3 regions of the Streptomyces sp. TAA204 genome follow, and region 3 is predicted to be linked to each of the others. Evidence: riboswitches for the same ligand, from Rfam matches in the RefSeq annotation. Region 3 holds a riboswitch; each other region holds the start of a gene.

Region 1 (9,360 bases), on a different contig from region 3:
GGGCCCTTTGTCGTCACGGCCCACGCGGCCGGTCCTTCCGACGTGAAGGCCAAGGGCGCGTTCCTGCTGGACACCTCCTCCGGCGAGGAGATGTGGGGCAAGGGCGCCGACACCCAGCGCGAGATGGCCAGCACCACCAAGGTGATGACCGCCGCGGTCGTGGTGAGCACGAAGAACATCGACCTGGACCGCAGGATCACCGTCAAGCAGGCCTACCGTGATTACGTCACCAAGTGGGGTGCGTCCACCGCCGACTTGAGGACGGGCGACAAGCTGAGCCTCCGCCAGCTCCTCTACGCGCTGATGCTCCCCTCGGGGTGCGACGCTGCGTACGCGCTGGCGGACGCCGTCGGCACGGGTGACACCACAGCTGCCCGCACCAAGTCCTTCATCTCGAAGATGAACGCCAAGGCCGACCAACTCGGTATGACCAACACCGAGTTCGACTCCTTCGACGGCATCTCCAAGACGGGCGCCAACCACTCGACCCCGCGGGACATGGCCACGCTCGCCGAGTACTCACTGGGCAGCAAGAACATCCGCGCGGCCGCGAAGTCGACGTCGACGAAGCAGGAGGCCACCAACGGCCGCACCTACACCTGGTACAACACCAACCAGCTTCTGGGCTCCTACGGCGGAGTCATCGGCATCAAGACCGGCACGGGGACGAAGGCCGGCCCGTGCCTCGTCTTCGCGGCGACGAAGGGCGACCGCTCGGTCGCCGGCGTGATCCTCAACAGCGGGGACCGCTACGCCGACGCCAAGAAGATGCTCGACTGGTCCTTCGAGCAGGAGACCGGCAAGCTGGACCTGCGCAAACTCCCGGAGGGAGCGGAGCGCGACTGACGGCCCGGCGTGCCCGCCCGGGTGCCGCCGCCTCACGCGCGGCGGCACCCGGGCGGTTCTCACGCCGCCGCCCGTGAGTCATTCTGCAGGACGACGATCACCATGTCGTCGTTGACCGACCCCGCCCAGTGCCGGACGTCCTTCCGGATGAAGGCGACTACCTCGGCGGGGTCGATGTCCCCGGCGCCCTGGTGCGCACGGGCGCTTCCACCTCCGTAGCGCTCCTCCAGCCGCTGCACCAGCGGATAGAAGCGCCCGTCCCGGTCGCGCGCCTCGGTGACTCCGTCGGAGTACGCCACGAGCGTCTCGCACTCGGTCAGCCGGTAGCTCACCTCTGCGGCCGGCTCCCGGGCGAGGTCGCCGAAGCCGAGCGGCAGGGCGTGCTGCGAGTCCAGCTGGGTCACGCCGTCCTGTCCGCCGAGACGGACGAGCGGCGGATGCCCCCGGTCCAGGACCCGTACGTGGCCGCCCTCCTCGGGGAACTCCAGCAGTACCGCCGTCGCGAACAGTTCCGCCGCCCAGCCCCCGGGCTGCTCACGGCGCCCGGGTGCGGCCAGGGAGACCCCCGCCTCCATGTCGGCGCGGTCCATCGCCATGGAGCGCTCGATGCGGTCGGCCACCTCCGTCAGCGTCGGGGCGGAGGCCGCCGCCTCCCGGAAGGCGGAGGTGATCGTGGCCACCGTCTCGGTCGCGCCGATGCCCTTGCCGCGTACGTCGCCGACGACGACCCGGACTCCGTGCGGGGTGGGTCTGACGCTGTAGAAGTCGCCGCCGATGAGCGCGGCCTCGTCGGCGGCCCGGTAGGTGCCCGCGAGGCGTACGGGGCCGAGCCGCGGGGGCAGCGGCCGCAGCAGTGCCCGCTGGGTGGCTTCGGCCACCGCCTGCACCTGTACGAGTTGCAGCGTGGTGCGTTCCAGGACGGTCGCCAGCACCGTCGCGAACCCGGTCACCAGCACCAGCGTGATGACGGGGCCGGTGACGTTCTCGGGATACACGTCGTCCAGGGCCACGTGCATGCTCACCAGCATGGCGATGCACACTGCGCCGACGACGACGGTGACGACGGGCCGGGACAGCAGCGCGGCGAGGACCACGGCGGCCGTCAGCAGGGAGGCGAAGGAGTAGCGGGTGGGCGAGGCGATCTCCAGGCTGAGCGCCAGCACCACGAGCACCAGGGGCAGCCACCGCACCCATGCGGGCAGCAGCTCTCTGCGCCGCATGCGCCCGCCGCGGTCCGCGCGCTGCATCACTTCCGCGCGTTCGGCGACAACTCTGCCCGTGCCCATGTCCGTTCCCTCCATGGGGCGGTCGGCCACCGCTGCCCCTCGGTCCGGCCTCTGCTCAGTCTCCGTCCGCGGCACCGGTCCGGCCCGGCCTCCACGCAGCCGGGGGACACGGGACGGGGACGGGCGGGCAGGTCGTCCGGCCCGCGACGGCGGCGAGTGCGCCCGGCCCCGCGTGTCACCGCTTCAGCCGTGCCTCCACCCGCCCGCCGGCGTGCCGCGTCTCGAAGACGGGCTGCGGCGCGGTCGCGGGGCCGCTGACGTTCCACCCGTCCGAGAGGCGGAAGACGCTCCCGTGCCACGGGCAGCGCACACAGCCGTCGGCCACCTTCCCCTGCGACAGGGGCCCCGCCATGTGGCTGCACCGGTCCGCCAGCACGTACACGGAGCCGCCGCTCTCCCGTACGACGACGACCGGCACGCCGCCGACCTCGCGCGCCACCGGTTCGTCCACCGGGAACTCCGCGGCCGTCCCCAGCGGGTGCCAGCCGGGTTCCGCGCGTACGGAGATGTCCTCGGCGTGATTGACCGCCGCTGCCTGCCGGTACGCCAGATGCCCACCGAGCGCACCGCCCAGTCCGACCGCCGTCAGCCCCGCGTAGCCCAGCGCCCGTCCGCGCAGGGAGCGCCCGCGGAGCCGGGCGGCCAGGGACGCGGCGTACAGGCCCACCGCGGCCGAGTTCGCCGCGGCGTGCACGAGGCCCACGCGCATCTGCGGCTTGCGCAGGTCCGCCCAGTCGATCCACCCCGTCACCGCGGCCGGCACGGCGGCGACGAGTCCTGTGGCCACCAGCAGTCCCGGTGCGAAGCGCCTGCCGGGCAGCAGATCCAGCACGGCCGCCGACGCCCAGGTGCCGATGGGGATCTGCACCAGCGCCGGATGCACGGGATGCCCGAGCCAGCGGCCGTGGAGGGCGTCACGTGTCTGCTCGCCCAGCGGCAGGGACTGCACGGAACGCCGCACGCTCGACATCACGGGGTCGAGGACGGTGCTCCGCTCCACGTTCTCGACTGCGGTGAGCACGCGTCCCGGGCCGTCGGGGTGGGGGAGGACGGAGCGCAGGGCGGTCGCGCACGCGAGGATTTTCTGTGAATAGGACATACCGCCCGGTTCCCCTCCTGTCGGGAGGCAAACGACTCCGTCGAGGGCGGGCGTCCTGTGCTCCGGCTGGTCCTCCCGGGCTGGCCGCCACCGGTGACCGGGGCGAGGCTGAGGTACTGGCCTGTCGGGTGAGCCGGCCGGCCGGGCACGCCCCAGGGAGCGCGAAGAGATGCAGGACCGCCACAGCATGCCGCCGGATTCCCGGTACGAAAGCGACCTCATCGGGCGTCCCGCCACGCGTCTGCTGCTGATGCTGGCCGCGCTGCTGATCCTCGCCGGCACCCTCATGACCCTGCTCACCCCGTCACACATCTCGGGTACTCCCCTCTTCACCGCCGCGCCGCTGATCGTCGCGTTCGTCGCCTCGACGGCCGCCACCGCCCTGACGGGTCTGCTCTCGACCGGGCTCCTGGCCGCGACGCTGCTGCTCCCCGGGGGGATGTCGACCTTGCAGGACCACCTCACCAGGGTGGTCACCCTCGCCGTGGTGAGCGTCCTGGCGACCGGGATCAGCTGGTTCGTACGCCGCAGAGGGGCGGCTCTGGCCTCCGCCCGTTCGGTCGCGGAGACGGCCCAGTTCGCGGTGCTGCCCGTACCTCTGCCCCGGGCGGGGGAGCTGCGGATCGCGGTGCGGTACGAGGCGGCGGCGCACGGTGCGCAGATCGGCGGGGACCTCTACGCGGTGCAGGAGACCCCGCACGGGGTGCGCGTCCTTCTCGGCGACGTGCGGGGCAAGGGCCTGGCCGCCGTGGGCACGGTCGTGATCCTTCTCGGAGCCTTCCGGGAGGCCGCCGAGCAGGAGCCCACCCTCGAAGGGGTCGCCGACCGGCTGGACCGGGCGCTGCTGCGGGAGAGACGGCCCCGAGGGGGAGAGGAGGACCTGGAGGGGTTCACGACCGCGCTGCTCGCCGAGTTCACGGCGGGCGGCGAGAGGACCCTGCGGGTGCTCAACAGGGGCCATCCGGCCCCGCTGTTGCTTCAGGACGGCAGGCCCCGCTTCCTCGATCCGAGTGAGCCGTGCCTGCCGCTGGGCCTGAGCGAACTGGGCAGTTGGAGGGGGCGGGTGCAGGAACTGCCCTTCCCCCCGGGGCTGCAGATCCTCTTCTACACGGACGGCCTGACCGAGGCGCGCAACCGGTCCGGGACGTTCTTCGACCCCGGAACGCGGCTCGCGGGATGCGTCTTCGACGACCCGGCGGAGCTGCTGGACCGCGTCCTCGCGGACGTCCGTGCCCACGCCGGCGGTCGCGTGAAGGACGACATGGCCCTGATGGCAGTGCAGCGGGACAGGTCCCCGGACTGACGGGCTCTCAACTCTCCCTTCTCCCCCTCACTCCCCTCACGCACCGCGCACACGTGCACCGGCCCGGTGACCGCGTGTCCCGATTCGCCGCACCTGTCCTCGCGGCTCTGTCATGCGAGTGCAAATTCCACTGGAACCGCTTGGAATCCGAGCCGGGGCTCCATTAACGTTCGGTAACGCAGCGCGGTCGTCACTGCCGTCACGAGAGACGGCACCGTGCACCGTCGCCGAATCCTGAAAGTGCACCACCCCGAGCCACAACTCGATACAGATGCACCGAAAGGAACCGGGGAACCACCCCCTGCCGGCTCGCACGGCGGGGATGGGGTGAATCGACAAGTTCCGTCCATGGGCGGGCAGTTCGTAGGAGACCTTCCTGCTCCGAACCCGTCAGCTAACCCGGTAGGCGAGAAGGAAGGAAAGGAGAACGCCCCCGTGGCGTCCAACAGGCATGCCCCCGAGGGCACCTATGCCCCGTACGGCGGCGACTACGAGTCCCATACGTACGAGGTCTTCGGTCCCTACAGCTCGTACCCCCAGTACGGCACCTACGGTCGGTCGGACTCGCAGGGCTCGCTGCTGACGGAGACGTACGAGACGGGCTCCGCCACCGGCGACTCCGAGCCACAGCCCTACCTCTGGCACGGCGGCGACGACGCCCCGGAACGCTACGAAGGCTGGAACCCCACCGAGGAGACCGTCCGCCCCGTACGCGGGCGGCACAAGGTCGTCAAGCAGCGCGGCGGCAGCATGGCCCGCAGCAGCGCGGTCCTCGGCGTCGGCATGATCGCGGCGGTCGGCGCGGGCGGCATGGCCACCGCGCAGGAGAAGCCCTCCGCCATTTCGATGCCGGACGTCTCCGCCGCCGAGGACCTGCCGGGAGTCAGCCTCCTCGCGGGCGGCGACTCCGAGGAGATCGCGGGCCAGCCGCTCACGCAGGGCGCGCTCACCGCGGACGACGCGGCCGCCGGCCGTACGGACGCGGGCGAGGCGCTGCGCTCCCGCATCCTCGCCCAGGCCCAGGACGCCCAGTCCCAGGCCGACGCCGACGCACGCGACGCCGCCGCCAAGGAGGCGGCCGACGCGGCGGAGGCCAAGGCCGCCAAGGCGCTCGCCGCCGACCGAAAGGCAGAGGCCGAGAAGCGCAAGAAGGCGGAGGAGGCCCGGCTGGCCAAGCTCGCCAAGAGCTTCTCGCTTCCCGTCGCGGGCGCCCAACTCACCTCCACCTTCGGCGAGTCGGGCAGCCTGTGGTCGAACGACCACACCGGCCAGGACTTCGCAGCGGCCTCCGGCACGCCCATCAAGGCCGTCGCCTCCGGAACCGTCAAGGAAGCGGGCTGGGCCGGATCGTACGGCTACCGCACCATCCTCGAACTCAACGACGGCACCGAGGTGTGGTTCGCCCACCAGTCGTCCATGAACGTCACCGCCGGCGAGAAGGTCGGCGCGGGCGAGGTCATCGGCCGCGTCGGCGCCACCGGCAACGTCACCGGCGCACACCTGCACATGGAGGTCCGCCCGGGCGGCGGCTCACCGATCGACCCGATGGCGTGGCTGCGGGGCAAGGGCCTGAGCATCTGAGGGCCGGGGGCGGCGTCACGTCCGTCCCCTGTCCCGGCTCACTTCTGCGCCTCCTCACTGGTACGGCCCACGGGCCGGACCCGTCCAGCCGGTCCGGCCCGTGGCACCGGCCACTCGCCGCACCCGGCCGCGCTGCGGGGCCAGCGGCCGGCGGCCGGCCCCGCAGCATCCGCGGCACATCGAGATCCCGCGAAGACTCTTCGCGCCGCCGCCGCCTCGCACCGTCGAGGTGCGCTGGACCACGCACGACTCGCCCATGCCCCTCGGCACGGAGATGGAGGGGACGGGGCGGCGGCGGACGGGGGCCCACGGCCCCGCACATGCCCCGGCGGCCCTGGTGGACCACCCCCCGACATCAGGGCCGCCGGTCCTCTTCCCGCGCCCTGCCCGGCCCGCTCAGCCGGCGGGTGCGCCGAACCACTTGGGCAGATGGCCGAGCAGATCCTGCTGGTCCTCGCCGGCCCACGCCACGTGGCCGTCCGGCCGCAGCAGCACGGCGGGCACGTCCAGTTCGCGGGTGCCGGTGCCGGTGCCGGCATCGGCACCGGCGGCGGTGTCTCGGTCGGCAAAGGTGTCGACGACGTGGTCGACCCGGTCGCCCCAGCCCGCCACGGACAGCGTGCCGGTCCGGTCGAGCAGCAGCCCCCGCCCGCCGCGCATCAGCTCGTAGAGTCGCCCCCGCTTCAGCTCTACGTCCCGCATCCGCCTGCCGAGCAGTTCGTGGCCCTCGCCGAAGTCGTAGTGGACGCTGATCGCGGTGACCTTTTCGATCAGGTACCGGTTGACCTCCTCGAAGTCCGCCAGTTCCGACACCAGCCGGCGAGCCGCCCGGGCGCCCGGCTCGGTGGACATCAGCTCCATCTGTGCGCGGGTGTTGTCCAGTACGTCGGCGGCCACCGGGTGCCGTTCGGTGTGGTAGCTGTCCAGCAGCCCCTCCGGCGCCCAGCCGCCGACCTCGGCGGCCAGTTTCCATCCGAGGTTGAACGCGTCCTGGATACCGAGGTTGAGGCCCTGTCCGCCGGTGGGCGGGTGGATGTGCGCCGCGTCGCCGGCCAGCAGCACGCGGCCGGTCCGGTAGCGCTCGGCAAGCCGGGTGGCGTCGCCGAAGCGGGAGAGCCGGCGTGGTGAGTGCACGCCGAAGTCGGTCCCGGCGACGGCCCGCAGCCGCCGCTTGAACTCCTCGAGAGTCGGCGGGACCGTGCGGTCCTCGGTCACCCCCTCGCCGGGCACGACGACGCGGTGCACCCCGTCGTCCCCGAAAGGCCCGACGCCGAACCGGAGTTCGGTCTTGCGGACCTCGGCCACCACGGCGGCCACCTTCTCCGTATCCTCGGTCACCTCCATCTCGCCCAGCAGCGTCTCGACACGGGAGGGCTCGCCGGGGAAGCCGACGCCGACCAGTCCGCGCACCGTGCTGCGGCCGCCGTCGCAGCCGACGAGGTAACGCGCGCGCAGCAGCGTGCGTCCGTCCTCGGTGGCCAGTTCGGCGGACACCCCCTCCTCGTCCTGGCTCAGTCCGACCAGTGCGCAGCCGCGCCGGATCTCGGCGCCCAGCTCGGTGGCACGCTCGGCCAGCAGGCGGTCGGTGACGGGCTGCGGAATGCCGAGGACGTATCCGTGTTCGGTGTCCAGCCCCTGGGGTGACGGCTTGCTGATGGCGGCGAAGAAGCCGCCGACCGGGTACTTCGTGCCCTCCGCGAGGAACCGCTCCAGCAGACCGCGCTGGTCCATCACCTCGATGCTGCGCACGTGCAGACCCAGCGAGCGGACGAACGTGACCGGCTCCTTCTCCCTCTCCACCACGACCACCCGCAGACCGTGCAGCCGCAGTTCGGCGGCCAGCATCATGCCGGTCGGTCCACCGCCGACAATGATCACGTCATTCATGAAACCCCCACTCCAAGAGCCTGATTCCCGGCCCGGCTGCTCAGCCCGGCCGGCGGCGAGTCCGCCCGCACCGTGGCGTCATACGTCGACAAAAGCACACGGACTTCGCGAATCAGTGATTTCCGCAGGTTGCGGCCTCGGCCGACGATTCTGCGGCACGACCCGGGTCTTGCCGCAAGGCCCCCCGTGCGCTATACGTTGAGAGTGGCAAGGAGCGGGCGTGCTCCTTGCTTTTTTGCGTCCGGCCCCGTCATCCGGCGCTGTCGTCAGGCGCTGTGTCGTGCGGCTCCGTGCCGCCCGGCCCTTCGCCGCCGGGCGTTCCGCGGTCCGCTGTGGAGTACCGTCGGCGTGAAGATCCGCCCGGGTGCCCGGACGACGCCGCGAGACGTGGTCATCGCCCTCTCCGACGCCCGCCGGCAGGCCGCCGTTTCCCCGGAGCAACCGACGGGGAAGGGCTGCCACTTCGGACGTATCACCGGCACGGCAAGAGGAGAGCAGGGCCCATGAGCGCGCGTTTCGAGGAACTCGACTGGCGGCCCACGCCGATGGGCGAGATCAGTCTGCGGCGGCGCAGGGACCCCTCGACGGGCGCGGACGTCCACGAGGTCAAGCTCGGCGACGAGTTCCTCATGTCCAGCCTCTTCACCGCCGGGGAGATCGCACTGGCCCGACTCGGCCTGGCCGGGCTGCCGGAGACGGATCTGGACGTCGTCGTCGGCGGTCTCGGTCTCGGCCACACCGCGGGGGCCGTGCTGGACGATCCACGCGTACGGTCGCTGACCGTCGTCGAGGCCCTCGGTGAGGTGATCGACTGGCATCAGCGTCAACTGGTGCCGCTGGGGGCCCGGTTGGCCGGCGATCCGCGCTGCCGGCTGGTCGCCGGGGACTTCTTCGCGAAGGCGCTCGGCTCCGGCCCGGGCGGTCTCGACCCGGACGTCCCGGGGCGCCGTTTCCACGCCGTCCTGCTGGACATCGACCACTCGCCCGCCCATGTGCTGCACGAGGGCCACGCGAGCTTCTACCGTCCTGCGGGCCTGCGTGCCCTGGCCGAACAGCTCCACCCCGGCGGTGTGTTCGCCCTGTGGTCGGACGACCCGCCGGAGGAGGGCTTCAACTCCGCGCTGGCGGAGGTCTTCGCCGAGTCCGACGCGCACGTCGTCACCTTCGACAACCCCCTGCACGGCGGCACTTCGGCCAACACCGTCTACGTCGCCCGTACGGCGGGGGCGTGAGGCCGCCGGCCGGGGAGCTGCTGCCGGGAGCTGCCTGCCGGGGGACTCCTGCCGTGTCGCCGCGTCACGCGTAGGTGTCCTCGACGGCGGCGAGCACGCGGTCCCGGGCGTTCCCACCCCGGCGCC
Region 2 (9,360 bases), on a different contig from region 3:
AGGCGGGCCTCAACTGGATGTCCGTCCACACCGGGATCGACTTCCCCGTCGACGAGGGCACGCCCGTGATGGCCGCGACCGACGGGACCATCACCACCAAGTACGACATGTCCTTCGGGAACATGGCCGTGGTGACCGCGCCCGACGGCACCGAGACGTGGTACGCCCACCTGAGCAGCACCAAGATCCGCGCGGGTGAGGTCAAGGCCGGCGACACCATCGGGTATTCGGGCAGTTCCGGCAACTCCACCGGCCCGCACCTGCACTTCGAGGTGCACCCCGGCGGCGGTGCGGCCATAGACCCGCTCCCCTGGCTGCGCTCCAAGGGCCTCGACCCGTCCTGACCACCGCTGCGGGGCGGTCGGGCGTCATACCCGCGCCTGGTCCTCCACACCCGGCTGCCGCTCCGGCCCCCGGCGCGTCCGCGTGCAGGGCTCCGGGCGTACGGGCATGCGCCCCCGCCCGGCCCCCGTACGCCCGGCGGCCGGTCCGCTACAGCTTCTGCACCGGCGCGTAGCGCAGCAGCAGCCGCTTCGGCTTCTCACCGCCGAAGTCCACCGTCGCCTCGGAGTTGTCCCCGCTGCCCTTCACGGCCAGCACAGTGCCCAGCCCGAAGCTGTCGTGAGTGACCCGGTCCCCCACGGTCAGTGAGACCACGGGGCGGTCCGCACCACGCCGCGTCGCGAACCCGCTCGGGCCGCCGCGCCGGGCCCCTCCCCCCGCGGCCGACGAAAGAAGCGCGCCCGCACCGGAGCCCGTCCCGATGCCGCCACGGCCGGTCGCCCCGCCCCCGGTGGCCGCACCGGTGCGCTTCCACTCGACGAACGTGTCGGGGATCTCCTCCAGAAAGCGGGACGGCGGGTTGTACGACGGCTGGCCCCACGCGCTGCGCAGCACGGAACGCGTCAGGTACAGCCGCCTTCTGGCACGCGTGATGCCCACGTACGCCAGCCGCCGTTCCTCCTCCAGCTCCTTCGTCTGACCCAGCGCGCGCATGTGCGGGAAGACGCCGTCCTCCATGCCGGAGAGGAAGACCACGGGGAACTCCAGGCCCTTGGCGGTGTGCAGCGTCATCAGTGTGATGACGCCGCTCTCCTCGCCCTCCTCCTCGTCGGGGATCTGGTCGGAGTCCGCGACGAGGGCGACCTGTTCCAGGAAGTCGGCGAGCGTGCCCGGTTCGTCCTCGCCGCGCTCCTGCTCGAACTCCAGGGCCACGGCGGCCAGTTCCTGCAGATTCTCCAGGCGTGTCTCGTCCTGGGGGTCGGTCGAGGACTGCAGCTCGGCCACATAGCCCGTCTGCTCCAGCACGGCTTCCAGCACGGTCGCGGGCCCGGCGCCCGACTCGACGACGGTGCGCAGCTCCTCCATCAGCACGTTGAAGCGCCGCACCGCGTTGGCCGAGCGCGCGGCCATCCCGTACGCCTCGTCGACACGGACCAGGGCCTGCGGGAACGTGATCTTCTCCCGCAGCGCCAGAGCCTCGATCATCGCCTCGGCGCGGTCGCCGATGCCCCGCTTGGGAACGTTCAGGATGCGGCGCAGCGGCACCGCGTCCTCCGGGTTCGCCAGCACCCGCAGGTACGCCAGCACGTCGCGGACCTCGCGGCGCTCGTAGAAGCGCACGCCTCCGACGACCTTGTAGGGCAGGCCGACCCGGATGAAGACCTCTTCGAAGACACGGGACTGTGCGTTCGTACGGTAGAAGACGGCGACGTCGCCCGCCTTGGCCTCGCCCGCGTCGGTGAGCCGGTCGATCTCCTCGGCGACGAACTGTGCCTCGTCGTGCTCGGTGTCGGAGACGTAGCCCGTGATGCGGGCGCCGGCTCCGGACTGCGTCCACAGGTTCTTCGGACGGCGGTTCTCGTTCCGCTCGATGACGGCGTTGGCGGCGCTGAGAATCGTCTGGGTGGAGCGGTAGTTCTGCTCCAGCAGGATCGTCGTCGCGTCCGGGTAGTCCTCCTCGAACTGGAGGATGTTGCGGATGGTGGCGCCGCGGAAGGCGTAGATGGACTGGTCGGCGTCGCCGACGACGCACAGTTCGGCCCGCTCACGCGGGGCGTGTTCCCCCTCTCCTTCCCCCTCCCCAGCGTCCGTGCCCGAGTCCGTATCCGTGCCTGTGTCCGCGTCCGTGCCCGTGTCCGCGTCCGTGCCCGTGTCCGCGTCCGTGCCGACGAGTTCACGCACGAGGGTGTACTGCGCGTGGTTCGTGTCCTGGTACTCGTCCACCAGCACATGGCGGAACCGGCGCCGGTAGTGCCCGGCGACATCCGGGAACGCCTGCAGCAGATGGACGGTGGTCATGATGATGTCGTCGAAGTCCAGGGCGTTCGCCTCGCGCAGCCGCGCCTGGTACATCGTGTACGCCTCGGCGAGGGTCTTCTCGAAGCCCCCCGACGCCTGCCCCGCGAAGTCCTCCTCGTCGATCAGTTCGTTCTTGAGGTTGGAGACCTTCGCGCTGAACGCCTTGGGCGGATAGCGCTTCGGGTCCAGGTCCAGGTCACGGCAGACCAGCGCCATGAGCCGCTTGGAATCCGCCGCGTCGTAGATCGAGAACGACGAGGTGAAGCCGAGCTTCTTGCTCTCCCTGCGCAGGATGCGCACGCACGCGCTGTGGAAGGTGGAGACCCACATGGAACGCGCCCGTGGCCCGACCAGCTCCTCGACCCGCTCCTTCATCTCGCCGGCCGCCTTGTTGGTGAAGGTGATGGCGAGGATCTGACCGGGGTGCGCGCCGCGGGCGGCCAGCAGATACGCGATGCGGTGGGTGAGCACACGCGTCTTCCCCGAGCCCGCCCCGGCGACGATCAGCAGAGGCGAGCCCGTGTGCACGACGGCCGCACGCTGCGCCTCGTTCATCTCCTCCAGCAGCGTCTGCGCGTCCACGACGGTGCGCTGGGCGCCTCCGCGGTGGTACGCGCCGGAGCTGCCGCCGTCCCCTCCGCGGCCCTCGGATCCACGGCCCTCGAAGGTGCCCTGGAACAGGTCGTGCGGGATCTCTTCCTCGCCGTGGTGGCCCCCGTCGGGAGAAGGCTCCTCGCCCTGTCCGGGGGAGGGTCCGTCCTGCGCGCGCACGGGAGCGAGGTTCGCCAGGAAGCTGTCGTCGAAGAGGCTGCTCATCGTCGAGCAAGTCTAGGCTCTGGGTGTGACGCCGCAGAGCCTGGCGGCCCTGGAGGGGCCCGCCCCACGGCCTGACGTTCCGGGACGGACCCCGGCGTACGGCCCCGCCGTACGAGCCCGACGGTCCGGCGACCTGCGCGCATCCCCGCCCCTGCGGGCCCGGCGGCCCGCGGACGCTCCCATCCCGCGAAGGCCCGCCCGACCGCAGCCGTTTGATAACGAACAGATAGCGGACGTATCACCTCCGGTCTTCACAGGCACCCCACAACTCCGCTAGCGTGCCGTGCCGGACGCCCCGCACCGCTCGCCGGCGAAAGCGCCGGCACGGGTCGTCCCCGCCGAATCCGGCCGGCAGCACTGCCGGAGCCGGGGACCCACCGCGTACGCGGACCTGCGCGTACGCACCCGGGGTGAATCGGTCCGTACGCGCCCGCCGAAGCACGCGCACGGCCCGTAGGGCAGCCTTCCGAACGCCCGAACCCGTCAGCTAACCCGGTAGGCGGTTCACGGAAGGAGTTGCCGGCCTTGGCGTCCCATCGCAAGCCGCGCACACGCATATTCGGCTCCGCCGCGACGAAACGCGGCGCTCTCGGCGTCACCACCGCGGCGCTCGCCTCCGTCTCCCTGCTCTCGCAGAGCGCCCAGGCAGCACCGGACGACGGCAGGCCGTCGGTCTCCGAGGTCAAGAAGAAGGTCGACAAGCTGTACCAGGAGGCGGAGAGCTCCACCCAGAAGTACAACGCCGCCAAGGAGAAGACGGACGCCCAGCGCACCAAGGCCGACCGGTCGCTCGACGAGGCCGCCGAGCGCACCGCCGACCTCAACGACGCCCGGCGCACGCTCGGCAACTACGCCACGGCGCAGTACCGCAACGGCGGCATGTCGCAGACCGCGACGCTGCTGCTCTCTCAGGACCCGCAGCAGTTCTTTGAGCAGACACATGTGCTGGACCGGATGACGGGCCGCCAGAAGGAGGCGGTCGGCGACTTCGAGCGGCAGCAGAAGGCGGCGAAGGCCGAGCGCGCCGCGGCCACCGAGCAACTGGCCTCGCTGGCCGCCTCCCAGAAGGCACTCAAGAAGAACAAGCAGGACGTACAGGCGAAGCTCTCCGAGGCCCGCAAGATGCTCTCGAAGCTGACGGCCGAGGAGAAGGCGCGGCTGGCTGCGGCAGAGAAGAAGCGGGAAGCGGCAGCCCGCAAGGCGGCGGAGCGCGCGGAGGCGGAGCGCCGCGAGGCGGCGAAGGACCAGCAGGGTGACGGCTCCGAGGCCGGCACGGGCAGCGGTTCGCCGGACGGTTCGGCCTCGTCCAGGGCGCAGAAGGTCCTCTCCTACGCCAAGGCCCAGTTGGGCAAGCCGTACGTGTGGGGCGCCACCGGGCCGAGCTCCTTCGACTGCTCCGGGCTGACCATGGGCGCGTGGAAGGCCGCCGGGGTCACGCTGCCGCGTACCACCTTCGACCAGGTCGACGTGGGTTCGAAGGTGCCCAGGTCACAGATGCAGCCGGGCGACCTGATCTTCTTCTACGACGACGTGACCCACGTCGGCATCTACGCGGGGAACGGGCAGATGATCCACGCCCCGAAGCCGGGTACCGAGGTCAGGTACGAGTCCATCGACAACATGCCCTTCCACTCGGCGAACCGGCCGGGCTGAGGCACGGCGGGCGGGGGGCCGGGCCCCCGCCCGGACCCCCGGGCCGTTCCCGTCCTCAGGTCCACAGCACCGCGATGAAGATGTTCGCGGTGGTCAGCGCGCCGACCGTGCCGAAGACGGAGGCGGGGATCTTCTCCTCGTCCCGCTTGACGTAGACCAGGCCGAGGATCACCACGAGCAGCGCGAGCTTGACGCCTGTCTTGATGTTGTCGACGGGCTCGTCCGCCGCCTGGTTGAGACCGACGAGGACCATGCCGGTCACCAGCATCGTGAACGCACCGTGCAGCATGCCGGGACCGAAGCGGGCCTCGCCGGCGCGCATCGGCTTCATCTGGAAGAGGAAGCCGCCCAGCAGCGCGGCGATGCCGATGATGTGCAGGCCGAAGAAGACATCGATGAGTACGCCCATGCCGGGAGCCTAGCCAAGTGCCCCGTCCCGCCCGGCGGTTGGCCCGGCGAAGTCCACGGGCCCGGACCGCGGGCCGCTTGGCGGTCAGGACGTCGGGGCCGGCCGGCGGGGGCGGTGGCGCCCCTCCCATGTCCACGTCCTCCCCCATGTTGACGTCCCGTGCGCGAGGCGTTCGGTGCAGGTCCCCACCGGGCCGTCACAGCGGATCTCCCCGGCCGGCCCGTCGAGGGGATCCGAAGTCGACGCTGTGGTCGGAGAGTCGGGCGGGCGCGGGGTAATCGCGGGGCAAGGGGCCCGCGTTCGTCGCCGAATCCGGTCGACCGTGGCGACGTCGGTCCTGCCTGCCGACGCCTCTCACACGGCCGGGTGACGAAGCGAGCCCTGCCGCGTTCCCGGGGGCTTGCGTAGGGCACAATGCGCCTTTCACCGACGGTGTTTGAGACAGTGCTCGAGAGGCGGGGTTGCGCAGTGGCCGTGGACACGGCACGGGACGGGACGACAGGCGGCGGCAGCGCGAGCGAACAGGCCCTGTCCCTGCGCAAGTCCACTCCCTCCGAGGGCACTTCTCACACCCACTCCACCCGCTGCACCTGTGGAGACTGTCCGCACGGGGCCCGCGAGGGACTCCGCAGCGCGCTGGCGGACTTCCGCGGCCGCCGCGACGAACTCGCCGCGGGCGGCGGCCTTCCCGCCGCCCTCGCACACTCCCCCGGCGCCTCCCGCCAGTGGGTCTCGGACGAGCTGACCCGCGCCGCCCTCACGGTCGCCGAACGCGGCCGCCAGGAGGGCGCCGTCCGGCTGACGTCGCTGTGGCGCCACACCGTCATCGCCGTCTGGGCAGCCGTGGGGGTACTGCTTCTCGGGCAGTTGCTCACCGCCATCGCCGCGGGCTGGAGCATCGCACGCACAGCCGCCCTCATCGCCGCCTTCGCCGCCGCCGGGCTGCTCTCCGTCGCCGCGTATCTGCACAGGGCGCGGGGCGGCGCGCTCGCACCCGTCATCGGCGAGGACAACCGTCTCTCCACATCACGGGCCGTCGCCGGGGCCTGGGTGCTCCTCGCCGTCTACGACGTCCTCGTCCTCGCCCTCGAACTGGCCGCCCTGTCCGGGCAGGACGAGCGCCGCGAACTGCTGACCGGACTCGAACTCTCGCAGGGCGCTGGGCTGTTGACGGTGCTGGCGCTGAGCTGTGCCATAGCTGTCTTCGTGCGCCGCACAGTGACCGTACGGGTGCAGCAGCAGCGGCTGCAGAAGGTGCGTGCCGACCGCCCGCGCGCGTCCGACCTGCTCACCGATGACGCCGGCCGCGGCTCCTTCTGCGACGTGCAGTACGTCCTGGTCAGCGCCGTCGCCGTGGTCTTCGCCGCCGTACGTCTCGCCCGGCAGCCCGACCAACTGCCCGATCTGCCCTGGAGCCTGGCCCTCCTCGTGGTGGTCTCGGCGGCGACCTACCTCGCCGGAAAGTACGCGGAGGGCGGACGTCCGGTCGTGCTGTCGGTGGTGCGGGCCCGCGAGATCGGAGACCTGCACTCTCCCATCCGTACGGGCGACGACATCGAGATCCGCGGCGCGGGGTTCGTACCGCCCGGCGCGGACGAACCCGACCGGCTCGCACGGATGGTCGTCCGTGTGGGCGCCGTGCACGTGCCCGTGCCGCTGATTCCGGTCACGGGCGGCTTCTCCAACCCGGCCGACGCGACCCTCACCGTGCCGGTGCCCGTGGAGGTCGAGCCGGGACGGGTCGAGGTCCAGGTCGTCACGGCGGCCGGCGTCGAGACCAACCGGTACCCCATCGACGTCGCCGACTGACTGAGCGGTGACCGGGCGCCGGGCCGCGCCCGGCGCCCGGTCGCGGAGCACCCGCGAGCGCGCGTCGAGGTGGATCTTTTGCCGGTTCTGTCCCGAATCCTTCGTCAGCGGCGCCACTTCAGGCACACGCCTTGTGCACCGGAGCGTACATAGAGGGTGTGTGCGCGACCCCGGCCGCGTACCGTGGCGACCTGCCCAAGCCGAACGGGCATGCGGCAGCGGCACGAACGACGGAGGTGGGGCGTGGCATGTCTCTGACGGACGGACACACGACGGTGGGCGGCGACGCGCCTGTGAGCGGCCCGCCCGGCAGCATACGCGCGAGAGTGTCCAAGCACGCGCTGCTCCCGCTGCGTCTCTTCCTCGGCGCCACCTTCCTCTACGCCGGCATCGACAAGGTCACCGACCCCGCCTTCCTCGCCTCCGAGGGCAGCGGCTCGCTCGCGCAGGTGCTGGAGTCGGCACGCGAGGCGGCGGCGGTTCCCGCCCTGATCGATCTCGCGCAGAACGACCCCCGCATGTTCGGCATCGCCATCGCCGCCGGTGAGATGGCCGTGGGCCTGGGCGCCCTGGTGGGGCTGCTGACCCGGCTCGCCGCCTTCGGCGGTGTGCTGATCTCGCTGAGCCTGTGGCTGACGGTCAGCTGGTCGAGCGACCCGTACTACTACGGCAACGACCTTCCGTACATGATGGCCTGGGTCCCGCTGATGATCGCGGGGGCGGCGACGCTCTCGATCGACGCGGTGATCTCGCGCAAACGGCGCCGCAGAGGCAGGCACATCTTCGCCTGACCGGCCGGTCTCTCCCCAGCCGGTCTGCGCAGCCGGTCTGCGCAGCCGGTCTCCTCGCCCGGTCTCCGTGCCCGGTCGTCCTCGTCCCGTGCCGGTGGTCCCATGCCCGCCGGGACGGGACGGGCAACCTCACGGCCCGCCGGGCCCGGCCGGCCCCGGCCGGTCCTCCCCCGAACGCGCGTACCTCTCACGCAGGTCGTCCATCGGCATCCCCTCAGATCCCCTCACCGGCGGCGGCGCCCCTCTCCGCCGCAGCCGGCGGCGGACGAGGAAGGTCGCCCACGCTGTCAACGCCGACGCCAGCAGCGCCGCCGGCACGACCGCCGGCAGCAGCCACGCCGGCACCCTCCACTCCCCGAGGGCGTCCATCACGTACATCAGCGCGGTGCCGGCGAGCAGCACGCCGAGCAGCAGCCGTGCGGGTTCGAAGCGGTGCCGGTTCATCGCTCGCCCTCACTCCCGGCCCGGACCCCGGCGCCGGCCCTGCGGTCGTCCTGGAACTCCTCGGCGGGCGGGAGGCGGTCGGAGCGTTCACCCGCGGGGAGCGCCCGAACGATCTCGAACTGCCCGACGTCCATGTGCACCGACAGCTTGAGGGTCCCCCTGGGCTTCCGGCCGTCGAACGGGGGCAGCGTCATGCTCTCCCGCTGCTCGAGCCCCGCGTAGCTGTCGATACGTGCCTCCCCGTCACGGGTCAGCCCCCTGGGCAGCCGGATCTCTCCCGCCCCCACCCCGGCGTCGAGTTCGACCTGCGTGTCCCTCGGCACGACCACCTTCAGCATCCCCGCCCCGGCCCGCACGGTGGTCCGAACCGGCCCACCGTCCGCGGCGAACCGCACGTCACGCAGGTCGAGTTCGCCGCTTCCGGCGTCCAGCCGGTACGTACCGCGCACGTCCGGCGCGGACGCCGGCGTCCACGTCACCTCACGCCAGTCCGTGCCGATGCTCTTCGGAATGAGTGAGGCCCCGGCCAGCATGACGGCGGTGACGACCACCAGGAAGACGGTGCCGAAACCGACCCGGCCGGCGAAGGCGCTGACGACGAAGCCGATCGCGTACACCGCCAGCGCGCAGGCCAGCCCCAGAGTCAGGTTCGTGCCCAGTGGCCGGGACTCCCAGCCGGAGAACGTGCCCACCACCGCGGCGGCCGAGGCGAGCGTGGCGACCAGACCGCCGAGCGACCGCTCGCGACGGCCCCCGCACACGTGCTCGCCGGTGCGGCGGGGCCGGCCGCCGGCGGGCCGGGCGCCCGTACGGGGCTCCGCCGCCTCGTCCGGGCCCCAGAGATAGCCGGTGTCGCGGGCAGCGGTGCCGTCCTTCGTCAGGGGCTCGCGCCACCACGACGGTGTGCCCGGCACGGGCGGGGCCTGCGCCTCCGGCGGTGCGTCGGCGACGGCGTGCGCGGTGGCCGGGTCGACGGGAGCGCCGACCGCCTCGGCGGCCTCCGCCTCCCGGCGGTGGTGCGACCAGTACGCGGCGCCGGTCACCGCACCCGCGATGAGCAGGGAGTAGGGGGTGCTGCGGTTGCCGAGGGAGGCCAGGAAGAGCCCGCAGCCGACGAGAGCGACAAGGATCGCGGAC
Region 3 (9,360 bases):
CGGCTGCTGGCCGCCTACGCACGCGAACTCGCCCTGGCCGAACCCGCGCTGCCCTGGCACAGTCTGCGCACGCCGGTCGCCGACCTGGGTTCGGCCTGCGGGTTCGCCTGCGGCGCGCTGGGCAAGTTCGCGGCTGACGTGCTGGTGCTCTCACGCAGCGAGGTCTCGGAGGTCGGCGAGGGCGGCGGCGGCAGTTCCTCGGCGATGCCGCACAAGACCAACCCGGTGCGGGCCACTCTCATCGCCGCCACGGCGCGGCAGGCACCGGCGCTGGCCTCGACCCTGCTGGCGTCACTGGCCGCCGAGGACGAACGTCCCGCCGGTGCCTGGCACGCGGAGTGGCAGCCCGTACGTGAATTGCTGCGACTCACCGGCGGATCGGCGTACGCCGCCGCCGAACTCGCCGAAGGGCTCCAGGTCTTCCCCTACCGCATGCACGAACACCTCGCCCTGACCGAGGGTCTCATCGTCAGTGAGCGCTTCACCGTCGCGCTCGGACCGCTCCTGGGACGTGCACGTGCACGCAAGCTGCTCGACGCGGCCTCGCAGAAGGCGGTGGACGAGGGCATCACCCTCGACGAGGCGCTGCTGGAGGAGGAGCCCACCCTGCGCGACGTGCTCTCCCGGGACCGGCTGCGCGACCTGACCGACCCCACCCACTACACCGGGTCGGCGCCCGTCCTCACCGACCGCGCGCTGCGCCGCTCGCCGGGGGCCACGCCGCCGTCCGTACGGCCGGCGGACGCCGCCGGAGCACCGGACCGAGCACCGGACGGAGCACCGGACCGAGCGAAGCAGTGAGAGACCACCCCCGCCCGCCCAGAGACGGAACACGACAGACGGGCGCCAGAGCCGCAGGCTCACGCAGCCCCGGAGACTTCACCGTGATCGCATCCAGTACCACCGGCACCGCGCCGCTCCCGCTTCCCCTCCCCTACCACCGCCTGGACGGCCCGGCCGACGGCAGACCCATGATCCTCGGGCCGTCCCTGGGAACCTCGCTCGCGGTGTGGGAGCCCCAACTCGCCGCGCTCATCCGCACCCACCACGTGCTGCGCTGGGATCTGCCGGGGCACGGTGCCTCGCCCGCCGAGCCGATGGCCGGCTCCTCCAGCGGTCTGATCCCCACGGACGGCACCGCCACCGTCGCCGACCTGGCCGCGCTCGTGCTCCGGGCGGCCGACGCGCAGGGCTGGGAGCGGTTCGCCTACGCGGGGATCTCCCTGGGCGGCGCGGTCGGTCTGCATCTGGCCGTGCACCATCCCGAACGGCTCACGGAGCTCTCCCTGGTGTGCTCCTCCGCCCGCTTCGGCGACGCGTCGGTCTGGCGCGAGCGGGCGGCGGCCGTACGCACGCACGGCACCGAATCCATGATCGCCTCCCGTCCGGGCGTGTGGTTCGCACCGGGTTTCGAAGGGACCCCGCACGGGGCCGCGCTCGTCGAGGACCTGCGCTGCACGGACGCCGCCGGCTACGCGGCCTGCTGCGACGCCGTCGCCTCCTTCGACCTGCGGGAACGGCTGGCCGAGGTGCGGGTTCCCACCCTGGCCGTCGCCGGACGCCAGGACCCGGCCACCCCGCCCCTGCACGCGCGGGAGATCGCCGACAACGTGCCCGGAGCGGCGCTGGTCGAGGTCGCGGGCGGCATGCACCTGGCCAACACGGAATGCCCCGACGCGGTCACCGCGGCCCTCCTGGTCCACCACGACTGCCTGCCGGGCCCCACCGGGCACTGGTGAGCGCGCCCGCACTCTCACCGAAGCTCCCCGTCGTCCCCCGCCACCCTCCCTCGCGCTGACGGGCCGCCGGCCATACGCTGACCCGTATGAGCTGGACAGCGCGCAGCATCCCCGACCAGAGCGGGCGAACGGCAGTCGTGACCGGAGCCGGCAGCGGGATCGGATACGTCACGGCGCGCGAACTGGCCCGGCGCGGCGCCCGCGTGGTGCTCGCCTGCCGCAGCGAGGAGCGAGGCTCGGCGGCCATGGATCGGCTGCGCTCCGAGGTGCCCGAGGCGCAGGCCGAACTGCGCCTGCTGGACCTGGCCGACCTCTCCTCCGTACAGAGTTTCGCGAAGGCGCTCCCGTGTGACCGCCTGGAGTTGCTCATCAACAACGCGGGCGTGATGGCGGTGCCGTACGCACGCACCGCCGACGGCTTCGAGACCCAGTTCGGCGTCAACCACCTCGGGCACTTCGCGCTGACGGGATTACTGCTGGAACAGCTGCTCGCCGCGCCGGGCGCACGCGTGGTGACGGTGGCCAGCATGGCGCACGTACTGTCCAACATCGACATCAACGACCTCAACAGCGAACGCCGCTACCGTCCGATGCTGGCCTACGCCGCCTCGAAGACGGCCAATCTGCTCTTCGTGCGCGAACTGTCCCACCGCGCGGACCGCAAGGGGCTCGACCTGACGGTCACCGCCGCCCACCCCGGCTACACCCGGACGGACCTGCACGTCAGGGGGCCGCGGCTGGCGGGCGACCCGGCACGGGAGAGGGCGGCCCGGCTGGCCGGCACGGCGCTGGGCTCCTCCCCCGACCAGGGCGCCGCGCCGACCCTGTACGCGGCCACCGCGCCGTACGTGCACAGTGACTCCTTCTTCGGGCCGCGCATCCTCGGGCTGCGCGGCGGGCCAGGGCCTTCCTGGCGGGCGTCGTGGGCCCGTAACGACATCGCGGCGGGCCAGCTGTGGGCGGCCTCGAAACGGCTGACGGGCGTGGCGTACCGGGGGCTGTGACAGTACGGCCGGCCGCTCGCGCACGAACCCCGCGGCCGCGGACGGACGGAGCGGGTTACGGGCCGGTGGTGTGCGCCTCGGTGTCCCCCCTTGGTGCGTGCCTTGGTGTGCGCCGCCGGTTCGGCCATAGTGTCCTGCGGGAACGCGCCGGAGGCCGTCCGCCGCCCCGCGGGGAGAGGAGTCAGACGCTGATCCGCGTACTCGTCGTCGACGACGACTTCATGGTGGCCCGGCTGCACAGCACCCTCGTCGAGCAGGTCCCCGGCTTCACCGTCGCCGCGGCGGTCCACAGCGGCACCGAGGCACTGGCGGCGGTGCGCGAACTGGCCCCCGAACTGGTGCTGCTGGACATGTATCTGCCCGACGTCCCGGGCCTGGAGGTGCTGCGCGAGCTGCGCGGCGGCGCGGCTCCTGAGGAGGGCCCGGACGTCCTGGTCGTCACGGCCGCACGGGACGCGGAGACCGTACGGGGCGCTCAGCGCGGCGGCGCCGTGCAGTACCTCATCAAGCCCTTCGAGGGACAGCTGCTCCAGGAGCGGCTTCGGCGGTATGCGGAGCGCAGGGCGGCACTGTCGGCGCTCAAGACGGCCGGACAGGACGATGTGGACCGGCTGTTCGCCGGCACAGGCAGTCCGTCCGGCGACCCGGCGGGCGAAGCGCCGGACGGTGGTGCCGGTGCGCCGCACCCGGCCGGCGGGGCCGCTTCCGGCCGTGCCGCGGACGGGCGCCCCGCCCCGTACGGGCACAGCGCCGGGCCGTACAGGCAGCGGACCGGACTCCCCAAGGGCCTCACGGAGCAGACGGCGGAGCTGGTGCGCGGCACTCTGGACGCCGGTGGGGACGGTTCCGGCCTCTCGGCGTCGCAGTGCGCCGAGCGCAGCGGGCTCTCGCGAGTGAGCGCCCGCCGGTACCTGGAGCACTTCGTCTCCCTCGGCACGGCCCGGGTCACGCTCCGCTACGGCACGACGGGCCGCCCGGAGCGGCTCTACCACCGCGTCGACCGGTCCGGAGCGGCCGGCACCGCCGGTGAGGACGCGGCGGACGGAGAGAAACCGTCCGGTCCGGGGAAAGCACGTGACAGCACGTGATTCCCGACACAGACAATCCGTGAGCAGCGTCACACGAATGAATGCAGCACACATGGAACGGCCTCAATTCCCCTGCTCAGCAAGGAAATCCGGCAGCGCTATCACCGTTACCCGCCGTATTGGGCGATCTTTGCCTTCCGGGAGATGTGCCGGTTTTCTTGTGGTGAGGAATTCCTTCTGCTTAACGTGCGAACTCCACCGCGTCTCCCGTGCGGTGGTCCGCTGCCGGGGACGCCGAATCCTGCCGCCCGGACAGGGGGAACTCACGCACACCGAGGCGGCAGGAGCGGGGGAACCAGGTAAGTGCCGTGCGATACGTCACACGCACGGCTCGGGGTGAAGCCGTACGCGAATACACCCCTCGTGTTCGCGTAGGCCGGGCAACTCCAGCCCGAATCCGACAGCTCACCTCGCAGGCGTAGGAGAGGAACTGCCCTATGTCCGGACGCGGTCGTCACCGTCGTCAGCCCAATCGCCGCCTCGCTCGCGGAGTCTCGCGCACGTCGATAGCCCTCACGGCGGGCGGAGCCGGTATGGCCCTTCCCCTCGTCGCATCGGGCACTGCGCACGCCGCCCCGGTCAGCACCTGGGACAAGGTCGCGCAGTGCGAATCCACGGGGAACTGGTCCATCAACACCGGCAACGGTTTCTACGGTGGTCTGCAGTTCACGCAGAGCACCTGGACGTCCTTCGGAGGCGGGAAGTACGCCGAGCGCGCCGATCTGGCCACCAAGGACCAGCAGATCGCCGTCGCCGAGAAGGTCCTGGAGGGCCAGGGCCCGAAGGCGTGGCCCATGTGCGGCCCGAAGGCCGGTCTCACCCGGGACAGCGGCTCGCCCGACATCGCCCCCGACAGCCAGGACGGCTCGGACGGCTCGAAGCAGGAGGCGGAGCAGAAGGAGCCCGCCCCGAAGGCCGAGGAGAAGAAGAAGGCCAAGCCGCAGGGCGACCGCTTCCACACCGTGGCCCGCGGTGACACCCTCTTCCGGATCGCCGACGCGGAGGGCGTGGAGGGCGGCTGGAAGAAGCTGTACGACACCAACCGCGAGACCGTCGGCAGCGACCCGGACCTGATCCTGCCCGGTCAGAAGCTCACCCTCGGCGAAGGCAAGGCCAAGGCCGAACCCTCGGGCGGCAAGTCCCGCTCGGACGACGCCGCGGAGAAGTCCGGCACCGCTGAGAAGTCCAGCACCGCCTCCTCCGGTTCGTCCGACTCCTCCGGCGACTACGCCGCTCCCGTCGGCAGCGGTACGAGCACTCCGTACGGCGCGTCCGGCAGCAGCTGGTCGAGCGGCAAGCACACCGGCGTCGACTTCTCCGCGCCATCCGGCACCGCGGTGAAGGCCGTGACCTCCGGCACCGTCGTGCAGTCCGGCTGGGGCGGCAGCTACGGCATCCAGGTCGTCCTCAAGCACGACGACGGCAGGTACAGCCAGTACGGTCACCTCTCCGCGACGTCCGTGCGCCCCGGCCAGCAGGTCTCGGTGGGCGACCAGATCGGCACCTCCGGCTCGACCGGCAACAGCACCGGCCCGCACCTGCACTTCGAGGTGCGCACCGGACCTGCCTACGGTTCCGACATCGACCCGGTCGGCTACCTGCGCCAGAACGGGGTCGGCCTCTGAGGCCGGACTGAACAGAAGCTGAGCCGACGGCTCACTCAAGGGGTGGCACCTCGACTGCGGGGTGCCACCCCCTGCGTCTTCCCCGCCGCGTCACAGCACTGCCGTCACCGCTGACCGCGGGGCTGTGGCAGTCGTGGCTGTCACTGCGGTCCCGCAGTCACAGAAGTCCCGCAGCCGTGGCCGTCTCTCAGCGGTCACGGCTGAAAGTTCTCGTCGGGCTCCACCGCGACCTCCAGCACCAGCGGCCCCTCGCGCTCCGCGAGTGCGGGCAGCAGCGTGTCCAGCTCCGCCAGCAGTCCGCCGTATCCGCTCACGCGACGCGCGGGGCAGCCCGTCGCACGGGCCATGCCGCTCACGCTGACCTCCTCGAAGGCGGGCCAGGGCGCGCTGCTCCCGTGTCTGTCCGCCAGCCTGTCCATGATCGCGTAGCGCCCGTTGGCGAGGACGACGAAGAGCACGCCCACGCGGTAGTGCACGGCGGTCCACAGTGCCTGGATCTGATAGAGCGCCGATCCGTCGCCCACGACGGCGATCACCGGCCGCTCCGGCGCCGCCATCCGCACGCCGACAGCGGCGGGCAGCGCGAACCCGAGCGCGCCCATCGCCGCGCTGAGGAACCCCAGCGGGCGCCGGGCGGGGATCAGGGCATGCAGGTCGGGACGGCTGGAGGGGGTCTCCTCCACCAGCACCGTCTCCGCGGGAAGGCGGGGGGCGAGAGCCGCCAGCACATGCGCCGCGCGCAGCGGCCGGGACTCCCCCGGCGGCGGTGGCCCGGCGGGACGTTCCATGCGCGGGGCGCGGCGCCGCGCCGCCGTCGCGTGCGAGTCCGGCCCGGCCACCGCTTCGGCCAGCTCCGCGCAGAACGCCGGCAGCGCGGCCACCACGGCCAGCCCGGCGGGCGCCCGGTGGGCCTCGGCGGGGTCGTCGGTGATGACGGCCAGCCGGGTGCCGGGCCTCACGAGCGGGCCGTCCTCGTAGGGGTACTGGCGGAAGACGGGAGCGCCGACGCTCAGGACGAGGTCGTTCGCGGCGAGGGCGGCTCTCAGCCGCGTACGGTCGGCGGGCAGGTGCCCGGCGAAGCACGGGTGGTCCTGCGGGAAGCCGGCGCGGGCGCCGAAGGACTCCTGCCACACCGGGCAGTCGAGCCGTTCGGCGAGTGCGGTCAGCGCCTCCCACGTGCCGGGGTGGTCCGCTCCCGCGCCGACCACCAGCGCGGGTGCGGTGGCGGAGGCCAGCAGGTCCGCCACCTCCCGTACGTGCGCGGTGTCGGCGGCCCGCGGCAGGCGCAGACGTTCGGGTGCGGGATGGGGCAGGTCCTCGGCGGACTGCGCCCAGTCGTCCATCGGCACGACGACGAGGGCGGGGCCGCGGAGCGTACGGGCGGCGTGTGCGGCACGGGCGATCGCGCCGGGTACGTCCTGTGCGCGCGGAGGGGTCTCCGTCCGTACGGGGTAGTCGCCGGCGAGCTGTTCCAGGCGTCCCGCGAGGAAGGGTTCCTGGACGAGGTGACGCCGGTCCTGCTGTCCGACGAGCACGACCAGCGGCGCACGGTTGACGCGGGCGGTGGCGAGGGCGCTCACGGCGTTGCCCAGACCCGCGGTGGTGTGCAGCAGCACGAGCGCGGGTGCGTCGCGGGCGACGGCCCAGCCGGTGGCGGCCCCGACGACGGACCCTTCGTGCAGTGCGAGTACGAAGCGGATGTCGTCGGGGAGCCCGGCGAGGAACGGCACCTCCGTCGAACCGGGGTTGGCGAACACGGTGGTCAGCTCGTGTCGGCGCAGCACGTCGAGCGCCGCGTCACGGACGGTGGGCATGAAGGGGCAGCTCCTGGTTCCTCGTCCCGTCCCGGTGCCCCCGTGGCACCGGTGTGCGGTCTGTCCGTACGGGTCAGGCGTCGGCGGGCGGGCGGTACCTGACCTGGGTGAGGACGCAGAAGCCCGCGACGACGATGGCCGCGTCCATCCACACGGCCGCCGCCCAGCTTCCGGTGCTGTCGCGCAGCACACCGCTGATCGCCGGGGAGAGGACGGCGCCCGTCTCACCGATGAGGTTCTCCAGTCCGAAGGCGGAGCCCCGCAGGTGCGCGGGGGCGAGTTCGGCGGTCAGCGCGTGGCCGACGGGCTGGAGCGCGTTGAAGAACAGGCTCGCGGTGAACAGCAGCACGCCCATGACCCACAACGACGGTTTGTCCGCGGCGCTGAGGTACCAGGCGAACGCGACCGTCAGCACCGCCTGGATGCCCGTGAACGTCAGCATCATCGGCTTGCGCCCCCACCCCCTGCGCAGCCCGTGGTCGGAGAGCCAGCCGCCGGCGGGGAAGCCGAGGATGCCGGCACCGGCGTTGAAGCCGGCGGTCAGCGCGGCGCTCATGAAGGAGGAGTTCGCCGCGCCCGCGACGATGGAGACCGACCAGAAGCTGAAGAACCACAGGTTCCACAGGATGGCGATGTTGCAGATGTAGAGCAGGAAGAGGTCCCTGTTCTTGAGCACCGGACCGATCTCTGTGCCCTTGCGGGCCAGCGCGAAGAGCACCAGGCCCACGGCGAGGGCGACTTCGAGCAGCGCGACCCACAGCTCGGAGAGACCGGCGCTCGTTCCCAGCCAGTAGACGCCCATGACCAGCGCCAGCGAGACGCCGGCGTACGCGCTCAGGTGCAGGGTCGCCCGGCCCAGCCGTCCGAGGGTGAGATGGGCCCGGAACCACCACGCGACGACGAGGGCCACCACGAGCGTCGCCAGCCCCAGCACCCAGAAGACCATCCGCCACGCTTCGACGTCCTCGAGGAAGAGCTTGCCCAACTCGACGAGTTCGGGGGTGAGGAGGATCGCGGCGGTGATGCCCAGGGAGAGGCCCGTGATGACCACGCCCATGGCCAGGCTGCGGTCACGCTCGGGTGTCGTCGCGGTGATCAGTGTGCGGTCGTTGGAGTAGAAGGCGCCCTCACCGAGGCCGGTGACCACGCGTACGACGATGAACGCGAGGAGCCCGCCGACGAAGCCGGTGAGCATGGTAGCCACACCCGCCCACAGCAGGCTGACGACGATGAGGGTGCGGTGCCCGTACCGGTCCCCGAGGTAGCCGCCGGGGAACTGGGTGAGCATGTAGCCGGCGAAGAAGAGACCTCCGACGAGCCCGCCGAGCGCGTGCGGATTCTCCGCATCGGCGAGGAAACCCACCCCGTTGTCGATCATCCAGGTCACGACGGGGCCGGTGACGGCTCTGTCGGCCGCGCTCACCGTCCAGCCCAGGAGCAGCAGCACCCACAGGGTGTGCCAGGAGCGCCAGCCGCGGCGCTCCCGCGCGGCGTCCGTACTCTGCCCGACCGTCGAGGAATCTCCCGGTACAGCCTTCATGGGTTCTCCGTAAGCGGTTGACGCGGTGCGGAGGCCCGGTCTTGCTGCGTCCCGACCCCGGGCCGCCCGTCAAGCTAGAGTCACGGAGTGATGGGCGGAACAGGCTGGAGTATGTTTTCTGCTATGTCGAACGACTCTCCCGGCCGGGGCGACGCCTACGCCGCCAGCTCCGTGGACAACGCCCTGCGCACGCTGGTCTATCTGCGCGGACACCAGTGCGCCCGCGTCACCGACATCAGCGACCACCTGGGAGTGGCACGCTCCACCGCGCACCGGCTGCTGACGACCCTGCGCGGCCACGGTTTCGTCGAGCAGGAACCCGGCGGCAGGCGCTACCGGATGGGGCCGGTGCTTCTCGGGCTGGCCCGCGGCGCGGTCGACGAACCCGCCCTCGTGCAGGTCGCCCACAGTCACCTGGCCCATCTACGCGACGCAGCCGGCGAGACGAGCAACCTCCTCGTCCTCGACGGTCCCGACTCGCGCTTCGCCGACGGCGTCGAGGGACCGCACCCACTGCGTGTGGCCACCCGCACCGGCGACCGCGTGCCCG

What was found. A riboswitch is a leader RNA that binds a small molecule or an ion and turns the genes downstream of it on or off. The one in region 3 is predicted to bind cyclic di-AMP.
Positions count from the first base shown of each region.
Region 1: linked by a shared signal. The riboswitch ahead of H343_RS0126480 (M23 family metallopeptidase) and the one ahead of H343_RS0119840 (transglycosylase family protein) in region 3 are both predicted to bind cyclic di-AMP.
Region 2: linked by a shared signal. The riboswitch ahead of H343_RS0110480 (C40 family peptidase) and the one ahead of H343_RS0119840 (transglycosylase family protein) in region 3 are both predicted to bind cyclic di-AMP.

Region 1 is NZ_KE384282.1:28,643-38,002, reverse strand. Features, by position in the region: gene H343_RS0126500 (D-alanyl-D-alanine carboxypeptidase family protein) at 1-846, shown strand, start outside; gene H343_RS33020 (PP2C family protein-serine/threonine phosphatase) at 906-2,162, opposite strand; gene H343_RS33015 (Rieske (2Fe-2S) protein) at 2,308-3,231, opposite strand; gene H343_RS0126485 (PP2C family protein-serine/threonine phosphatase) at 3,401-4,534, shown strand; cyclic di-AMP (ydaO/yuaA leader) riboswitch at 4,799-4,958, shown strand; gene H343_RS0126480 (M23 family metallopeptidase) at 4,970-6,115, shown strand; gene rox (rifampin monooxygenase) at 6,512-8,002, opposite strand; gene H343_RS0126470 (spermidine synthase) at 8,506-9,234, shown strand.
Region 2 is NZ_AUKW01000004.1:484,751-494,110, forward strand. Features, by position in the region: gene H343_RS0110470 (M23 family metallopeptidase) at 1-344, shown strand, start outside; gene pcrA (DNA helicase PcrA) at 493-3,117, opposite strand; cyclic di-AMP (ydaO/yuaA leader) riboswitch at 3,444-3,635, shown strand; gene H343_RS0110480 (C40 family peptidase) at 3,643-4,770, shown strand; gene H343_RS0110485 (hypothetical protein) at 4,826-5,179, opposite strand; gene H343_RS0110490 (hypothetical protein) at 5,648-6,988, shown strand; gene H343_RS0110495 (TQO small subunit DoxD) at 7,237-7,779, shown strand; gene H343_RS35530 (hypothetical protein) at 7,909-8,223, opposite strand; gene H343_RS30055 (PspC domain-containing protein) at 8,220-9,360, opposite strand, start outside.
Region 3 is NZ_AUKW01000018.1:81,633-90,992, reverse strand. Features, by position in the region: gene H343_RS31680 (lyase family protein) at 1-801, shown strand, start outside; gene H343_RS31675 (alpha/beta fold hydrolase) at 885-1,739, shown strand; gene H343_RS0119850 (oxidoreductase) at 1,826-2,743, shown strand; gene H343_RS31670 (response regulator) at 2,851-3,831, shown strand; cyclic di-AMP (ydaO/yuaA leader) riboswitch at 4,092-4,265, shown strand; gene H343_RS0119840 (transglycosylase family protein) at 4,269-5,456, shown strand; gene H343_RS0119835 (thiamine pyrophosphate-dependent enzyme) at 5,651-7,270, opposite strand; gene H343_RS0119830 (MFS transporter) at 7,344-8,810, opposite strand; gene H343_RS0119825 (IclR family transcriptional regulator) at 8,934-9,360, shown strand, end outside.